2 regions of the uncultured Salinicola sp. genome follow, and region 2 is predicted to be linked to the other one. Evidence: predicted binding sites of a transcription regulator. Region 2 holds the regulator's gene; the other holds the start of a gene.

The links. The regulator FliA, encoded in region 2, starts transcription of late flagellar genes. The targets are predictions, from matches to a motif close to CTAAAGTTNNNNNNNNNNCNGCCGATA.
Region 1: the regulator FliA is predicted to act here: its motif matches at 2,103-2,129, upstream of flgM (flagellar biosynthesis anti-sigma factor FlgM).

The regions. Positions count from the first base shown of each region.
Region 1 is NZ_CALFQK010000165.1:2,763-6,970, reverse strand. It holds gene Q0602_RS18555 (flagellar hook assembly protein FlgD) at 1-213, opposite strand, end outside; gene flgC (flagellar basal body rod protein FlgC) at 243-653, opposite strand; gene flgB (flagellar basal body rod protein FlgB) at 658-1,077, opposite strand; gene flgA (flagellar basal body P-ring formation chaperone FlgA) at 1,287-2,060, shown strand; gene flgM (flagellar biosynthesis anti-sigma factor FlgM) at 2,176-2,451, shown strand; gene Q0602_RS18530 (flagella synthesis protein FlgN) at 2,489-2,941, shown strand; gene Q0602_RS18525 (histone-like nucleoid-structuring protein, MvaT/MvaU family) at 3,022-3,399, opposite strand; gene Q0602_RS18520 (GGDEF domain-containing protein) at 3,915-4,208, shown strand, end outside.
Region 2 is NZ_CALFQK010000148.1:34,498-38,705, forward strand. It holds gene flhA (flagellar biosynthesis protein FlhA) at 1-858, shown strand, start outside; gene Q0602_RS16340 (flagellar protein FlhE) at 855-1,280, shown strand; gene Q0602_RS16345 (RNA polymerase sigma factor FliA) at 1,411-2,109, shown strand; gene Q0602_RS16350 (membrane integrity-associated transporter subunit PqiC) at 2,254-2,880, opposite strand; gene pqiB (intermembrane transport protein PqiB) at 2,877-4,208, opposite strand, start outside.

The DNA.
Region 1 (4,208 bases), on a different contig from region 2:
GATACCGCTGACGGTATTGATCTGAGCCAGTTGCGCCGTCATGTCCGAATTTTCCATCGGGCTGGTCGGGTCCTGGTTCTTCAACTGCGTCACCAGTAGCGTCATGAAACGATCGTTGAGCTCGCTGCCGGACTCGACTCCCGTGGTGGAGCTCTGGGCGGCCGCACCATTGATGTTGGCCAGGGTACTGTTGCCGATCACCGGACTGGACATGACATCTCCTCGCTATGGACCGACACCGATCAGCCTTCGCCGATGGTGAGTGTTTTCGTCATCAGCGTCTTGGCGGTGTTCATGACCTCGACGTTGGCTTGATAGGAACGGGAGGCGGCGATCATATCCACCATCTCGTTGACCGGGTCGACATTGGGCATCGTCACGTAGCCCTGTTCGTCCGCCAACGGGTGCCCCGGCCGATATTCCATACGCATCGGCGTGGTGTCGTCCTCGATCACGCCGTTGACGCGGACCCCGCCCGCACTGCCGCCCTGCTGACTCATGGCCTGGAACATCACCTGCCTGGCGTGATAAGGCTGCCCGTCAGGCCCGGCGACGCTGTCCGCATTGGCCAGGTTGCTGGCCGTCACGTTCATCCGCTGTGAATTGGCGGACAGCGCCGAGCCGGAAATTTCGAATACGCTGAACATCGACATCGTGTTACTCCGATTGCATGGCTTTCTTCAGCCCCTGGATCTTGCGGCTGACGAAAGTGACATCCGCCTGATAACGCAGCGAATTGTCGGCAAAGGCCGAGCGCTCCCGGTCCATGTCGACCGTATTGCCGTCCAGGCTGGGCTGATCCGGCATCCGGTAGAGCAGATCCCGAACCCCTGCCCCGCCACCGGCCTGGCCGGGAATGTGCCGGGCGGAGGTCCGCGCCAGTGACAGCCCGCCGGATGACTCGCTGCGGCCCTGCTCCATCACCCGGTTCAACTCGGCGCGGAAATCGAAATCCCGCGCCTTGAAGTTGGGCGTATCGGCATTGGCGATGTTATTGGCCAGCACCTGCTGGCGCTCCGCGCGCAGATTGATGGCCTCCTGCTGGAAGCGCAGCGCGTTATCCAACTTGTCGAACATGCCGTGCACCTCGAGTGGCGTTCGCTGGAAAATTGACAGAGTGGAGAATAGCGGCGGGATGTTCGTGCCAAACGTGTAAACAGACCCGTAATTGCGCGCCATTTTTATCAATGCCTGACGGCTGGCCCGTTTAAAATCGCTTCCACTGTGGGGAATTCCGTCGATCGACGCGGGATACCGCGAGCCTGCTAGCCACCGAGGTCCATGTCATGCGAGCAGATCCACCCGAAACGTTTCAGCACTGCCGGTCGAAGTTCCGCCCCGGCCTGCGACGCGTCGTCTGGACCGGTGCCATGACCCTGATGGCGCTGCTGTTCGCGCTGTCGCTGTTGCCGATACCTTCGATATCGCAGGCGGATACCGATGTTCCTCCGAACGATGCGGTGAGCGCGAGCGTGGAGCGATTCCTGCACCAGCAGACCGCCTCACTCGGCGATCAGGTCAAGATCGAGCTTCAGCAAAGCGCGGCCGATCTCGGGGACTGCCCGGCGCCCCAGCCTTTCCTGCCGCGACCGGGCATGCCCCAGGGCCGGGTGACGGTAGGCGTGCACTGCGGTGGCCATGACAACCGAACCCGCTATCTGCAGGCGACGGTCTCCGCCGTGGTCCGCCATCTGGTGGCGCGTCGGCCGATCGACCCGGGACAGCGGCTCGATGCGGCGGCGCTGGATTGGCAGCAGACGGACATTTCCCGCCTCCGCCGTGGCTATCTGGACGATCCCGCCGAGGCGGCCGGCATGGTCGCCACCCGGCGCATACCGCCTGGTACCACGCTGACCGAGGCCATGCTGCGAAAGCCCTGGATGGTAAAACGTGGCGACACGGTGGTGCTGACCGCTGTCGGGCAGGGATTCCGTGTCAGTCGCAACGTCGAGGCGCTGGATAATGGTGGACTGGGGAGTACGATCCGTCTCAAGACGGAGAACAACCAGATCCTTCAAGGGAGAGTGACGGGCCAGGATCGACTGCGGGTCGACTTCTAGCCCGGCCGGATAAATTTTTTAACAAAACTCTTCCTCGATCTCTTTCAGCTTCCGCCGGTTTTGCCGATAACGTAGGAAACCACGTCATCGTGCATCCAGCCATGAGGTAACGACCTTGAAAATCGACCAGACACAGCCGCTGACTCGCCCCACTCAGAACGACGCCGCCGAGCAGCGCAAGAGTGTTGAATCGTTGGAGAGCGCCAAGACGACGGCCGGCTCGACCACGACGTTGAGCCAGATTCCGACCACCGACGACAGCGGTGATATCGATACTGCCCGCGTCAACGACATCCGCCAGGCCATCTCCGAAGGCCGGCTCGAACTCGACACCGGCAAGATCGCCGACGGCCTGATCCAGAGCGTCCGCGACATGCTGGGCGAACGTTGATCATTTGACTTACCCGGTCCGGATCCAGGAATCTGACATGACGCCAGCCGAACTACTCCGTGAGCAACAAGCCCTATTGCAAGCGTTCTCCAAAACGCTGGAAGCCGAAGCCGTCTGTCTCGGCTCGGGCAACGCCGATGGCGAACGCCTCAGCGAACTGGCGGCGTCGAAGCAGCAGCAGTTGAGCGTGCTCGATCGGCTCGAGAGTCAGCGCAGAGAGCACCAACGGTCGCAGGGGTTTGGCGTCGGAAGCCAGGGCGCGGACCGATTCGCTGACGCCATCGGCATGAATGAGGCCTGGCAGCGGATTCGTCAGCTGGCGGAACGGGTCCGTCGAACCAACCGTCTCAACGGCCACATCATCTCCTCGCGGCTCGAGCATAACCAGCAGGCGATCGATTTTCTGAACCGCGCCATTGGCGGCAGCGTTTACGGGCCGAGCGGAGAATCCCGGCACGGCGGCTTCGGCGGCATCAGTTCCAAGGCCTGAGGGTACCAAAAAACAGAACCCTCGCCAGGATCACTGGCGAAGGGCTCTTTCGGCTAAGCGGGGTGAAGAGTAAAAACCGCTCAGTCTTCCGTTCTGACAACCCAAGATTCGACGGTATCACCACCGTGTTCGTCTTTCCAGGCTTTCAACGTCTTGTGGTTGCCGCCACGCGTCTCGACGACTTCACCCGTCTTGGGGTTCTTGTAAATTTTCAGCTTGCGCTTGCGGCGCCCACCGGTCGAACCCGTCTGCGCGGTCGAAGCCTGGGAGCCTTCGGCCGGGCTCAGCAGTTCGATGACGTCACGCGTCGTCTTGCCGTATTCCGCCATCAGGGCTTCGAGCTTCTCCTTGAACTCGAGTTCGGACTTCAGGCGCTGATCACCCTCCATTCGCTTCAGCTCTTCTTCAAGCTGCTTCAGGAGCTGTTCTTTCTTGACGTAATCGCTGAGTAGAGACATTCGTTGTTCCGTTGCGGATTGGTTTAAGCGAGGACATTATTGCCGATATCTAAAAACTTGCAAGGCTTGTCGAGATGATTTTTTTAACGGGAATCAATTACCGATATTTATTTAACTCATGGTTCATTTCCCCTCTTATCCACGCGGCAGGCTATGGAAAAGACCCATGCAGCGTTTTATGGGGTGTGGCTTCAACAACCACTATCGAGGTAAACCCGATGTTATTCCAGCAGAAAGACATCGAATGGAATCCGTTGGCGACGGATTGATACGGAAGGGAATATCCGGCGCCTTTGTCTCCAGGATTACCCGTCTGCAAAAAATCTGGTTAAGACCGAGCTAAATCAATGACATCTAATTGGTTACGGCCCTGCTGGCAGCGTTACAGTTTCTCTTATGACCGTCGATATTGAAGGTGCGGCCACGCACACTCCCGCCTCGATCCGGATGGAACCGATTCCCGCTCATCCGACGACGCAGCGCGGGCTTCAATAACCAGAACATCGGTTCAAGGCATGCCGAGAATAAAAAATCATCTGTCGACCCGGACGCTGGTAGTTCTGGCCGGGGTCTGGCTATGCAGCTCGCTGGCCATGTCAGCAGCGGCCTGGTTCACGGTCACCGCCGGAGGCACATACGCGCTTGCCATGCTGATGGCCTGTCCCTTTGGCCTGTGCGGGCTGGCTGCCACGCTGTGGCTGGTCGACCGCTGGCTGCTGGTACCGCTCAGGCGCCTGGCCGACCACGCCCGTTTCGCGCATGATTTCAGCGATGCGCCGCGCGAGATGCCCTTCGATCTCTCCAGCCGC
Region 2 (4,208 bases):
GACAACCTGGAGCTCAACCCCAATGCCTACGTGATCACCCTCAAGGGGGTGGAAGTCGGACGGGCGGAGGCATTTCCCGGCAAGTGGCTGGCCATCGATCCCGGCCAGGTGTCCGGTGCCATCGAGGGCAGTCGTACCCAGGATCCGGCGTTCGGGCTGACGGCCTACTGGATCGAGACGGCGCAGCGGGAACGAGCCCAGATCTACGGCTATACCGTCGTGGACGCCAGCACGGTGATCGCGACTCATCTCAATCATCTGTTGCACGAGAACGCCGGCGACATGCTGGGCCGGGCCGAGGTACAGCAACTGCTGGACAAGGTCGCCGAACACCAGAAATCGCTGGTCGAAGACGTGGTACCCAAGCTGCTGCCGCTGACGTCGCTCCAGCGCATTCTGCAGAACCTGCTGGCCGAGGACGTGCCGATTCGGGACATGCACACGATTCTCGACGTGCTGGCGGAATACGCCCCCCAGCAGTCGGATGCCAACGAACTGACCGCCCTGGTGCGCGTCGCGCTGGGACGGGCGATCACCCAGCAGTGGTTCCCGGGGCGCGACTCGATGCATGTCATGAGTCTCGAGCCCAGGCTGGAACAGGTGCTGACCCAGGCGCTCAACAATGGCGGTGCTCTGGAGCCGGGGCTGGCCGATACCCTGATGCAGCAGACGGCCGCCGCGGTGGAGCGGCAGCAGAGCCGCGACGAACCAACCGTGCTGGTCGTGCAGCATGGATTGCGCGCTCTGTTGTCACGCTTCCTGCGCCGCCAGATCAAGTCGCTGGTGGTGCTCTCGCAAGCGGAAATCCCGGATGACCGTAACCTGCGGGTCACCACGACCATTGGCGCACCGCCATGAGCCCGGGGCGCTCGCTCTCATCATGGCGAATCGTGCTGACCACGATCGTCGCATGGCCAGTGGCGTTGGCCTGGGCGGCCCAGGGAACCTGGGTCGCCCCGCTGCCGGGCCAGGCCGTGGTGAGGTCGGAGCGTCCTCTCGCCGGCATCGCGATCCAGCCGCCGGCATCCATCGCGGGGGCGGAGATCGTTCGCGTCCGCTGGACCTTTCGCACCGACGTGCCCGCGCCGGCACTGAAGGCCTGGCTGTGCCAGGACGATTTCTGTCTGTCGCTCGCCCGGCGCCGGGGGGAGACGCTGCACTTTTCGGGACGGTCCGCCGCCGAGCCGTTGCGGCTGCGCTTCCAGTGGCCGGCCACGGGCCATGGCGCCGACAGGGTGACGATCTCCGGCGGTCAACTGATCATTGACTATCGTCAGTAGTGCCGACAAACAACCGAAATAGCCTCCGGATGACGGGCAGTTTGCCGTCTTGGCTCGCCGAGGGCGCGGCATAATGATGTGATTGGGTCATGCGTTCCGGTGACCGTGGGTTTTTGCACGAGGCCATTCGATGTATACCGCACAAGGCAAAATCGATCAGCACGCATTGATTGAGCAGTACTTGCCGATGGTGAGACGCCACGCGCTCTCCCTTCAAGTGCGCCTGCCCGCCAGCGTGGAGCTCGACGACCTCATCCAGGCGGGGATGCTGGGCCTGCTGGACGCCATGGGCCGTTACGACGATTCCCACGGCGCCAGCTTTTCGACCTATGCCAATCAGCGAATCCGCGGCGCGATGATCGATGAACTGCGCAGTCGTGACTGGATGCCACGGAGCGTGCGTCGCAGCGCCCGGGCCCTGGATCAGGCGGTGCGGAGGCTGGAGCAGCAACTCGGCCGTGCCCCCGAGGAGCGCGAGATCGCCCAAGAGATGGGGATCTCCCGCGACGAGTACCATCAACTGCTGACGGACGCCAACAACGGCTTTCTGCTGGCGTACGACGAGAGCGATAGCGAAAACGGCGTGACGGCGGTTTCCGAGGGTGGGCCGCCATCGCCGCTCGAGGCGCTGCTGGACGCGGATAACCGGGCCAACGTCATGGCGGCGATCGATGCACTGCCGGAGCGAGAGAAGTTGCTGCTGGGGCTCTACTATCAGGAGGAGCTCAACCTGAAGGAGATCGGCGCCGTGCTCGGCGTCAGCGAGTCCCGGGTCTGCCAACTGCACAGTCAGGCGGTATCGCGCCTGAGAAGCCGGCTCAATCCCTGACCGCGTTCGGTGGCGTCACCGGAAGGCGGCGCGTTGGTCACCCCATCGTGCTGCCAGCTCTGTCGTCGGCCCGGGGACAGCCATGGTGACTGTCCCCGGGCCGGCGCAACCAGTGTCCGGACGGGTCCCTCTAGCTGGCCCCCTTCAGTTGGCGGCCGGCGTCTGGGCGGGCGTCGCACGAACCTCGGCTGCCACCTGCCGCGCCACATCCTTCCATACCGCACCCAGCGCACGCACCAGCGCCGGGTAGCCGTCGTCGTCCAAGGGACGCGTCACCTCGAAATGTCGTTGCACCACCAGTCGGTTATCGTCATGGAGCTGCCACTCCCCGGAGGCCAGGGCGCGACCGTCGTAGCGCCCCTGAAACTGGTCGACGCTCAGCGATAGCCGCTGCGCGCCAGCCCCTCCCTGCGCCGCGCTGACCACCGTCGTGCCCGGCAGCTCGGCGGAGAGCGACTGGCGCAACTGGCGTGTCAGCTGGTGCCCCAGCTCTTCCGCCCACAGGTTCTGATTGGCGGCGTTGAGCTCGATATCGCTGGTCTGCATCACGATACCCTCCTGATCGAGATAACTGGCCACCTCGACCGGGCTGACGGCCAGTTGCCGCGAAGAGACCGACACCGCCGATGACGGCGGACTCTCGACCTCCGGCAGGGTGAAGCGGTTGGCCGGGGTGGATTGCGCGGCGCAACCCGCCATCGTCGCGGTCGCGATCGTCAACAGGGTCGTGGCGCCGAACTGGCGCCAGCGGAGCATGAATGAAGCCATCATTGGGGAGCCCTCGGCACGGGGTCGGTTTGGACTTCACGATCGAAGATCAGCGCATTGGGCTGCTCGCGAAGGGTCTTGGCGACCGGCTGCAGATCGCGCATCAGGATTTCCAGCTGCTTGAGCGTGTCATTGAGCTGGCGATATCCGGAAGAGCCGGAAGAGAAGCCGTTCAGCGTGTTCTGCAACTCCTGGAGCGTATCGTTGAGGCTCCCCGGTAGCTGCTGTGTCGCCGGGTCGGAGACGATGGCGTTGACCGACTCGGCGATCTGGCGCACCTCTTCCAGGGTCTGCTGGGAGGTCTGCATCGTCTGGTCCAGGCTGTCGAGAATCGGCTCGACCTGCAGACCGTTGAGCTTGTCGAGCAGGTTCGAGATCTTCTGTTCGATCTGCGCGAACCCACCCGATACGGTCGGGAACACCGGCTTGCCGTCGAATTCCATCGGTTTGTAGGGCTCGGCGTCCTGGCTGAAGTTGAGGTCGACGAACAGGGCGCCGGTCAGCAGGTTGCCTGCCTTGAGCGTTGCCCGCAGGCCATACTCCTTGAACATGGTCACGAAACGATCCCGCACTTCCTGATCGTCGATATCCTCGTTGATGTTCTCGCTGCTCTCCAGCCGCTGCGGTTCGATACGAATCAGTACCGGTATCGCGAACTGGGTCAGGGTGTCGGGCTGCGGGGCGGTGAAGTGCCAGGGAACGCTGACCACCGTGCCCACGCGTACGCCGCGATACTCCACCGGCGCGCCCCGGCTGAGTCCACGAACGGTGTCGTCGACCAGCAGGACATACTCGATGTACTGGTCGTAGGTTCCTTCGCGGGCGCTCTCCTCATTGTTGTAGAGGGTGTAGGTCGCGTCCTGCTTGGCGGCATTGCCGCGGGCGATATCCTCGGGCACGCCGAAGGTCACGCCCCCGCTGATCAGCGTCTCGAAAGAGTCGAGGTTGACGTTGACCCCCTCCGAATCCAGCTGCACGTCGATGCCGGAAGAGCTCCAGAAACGCGTGGTATCGGTCACCAGGCTGTCATAGGGGGCCTGGATGAAGATCCGGTGGCGCATCTCCCGTTTCTCTGGATCGAAATCGGTACTTTCCACGCGACCGACGGTATAGCCCTGGTAAGTGATCGGGTCGCCGGCGCTGAGCGAATTGCCGACCTGACTCACCAGGTTGATCCTCAGTCCAGGGGCATCGGGCGGCGCGACAGGTGGCTGTTCGAGCACGTCGAAGCTGTCCTGGGGTTCATCGCTCTTGCCTGGCGCGAGCTGGATGTAGGCGCCGGAGAGCACGGTATTCAGACCGCTGATGCCTTCGCGCCCGATGCGGGGCTT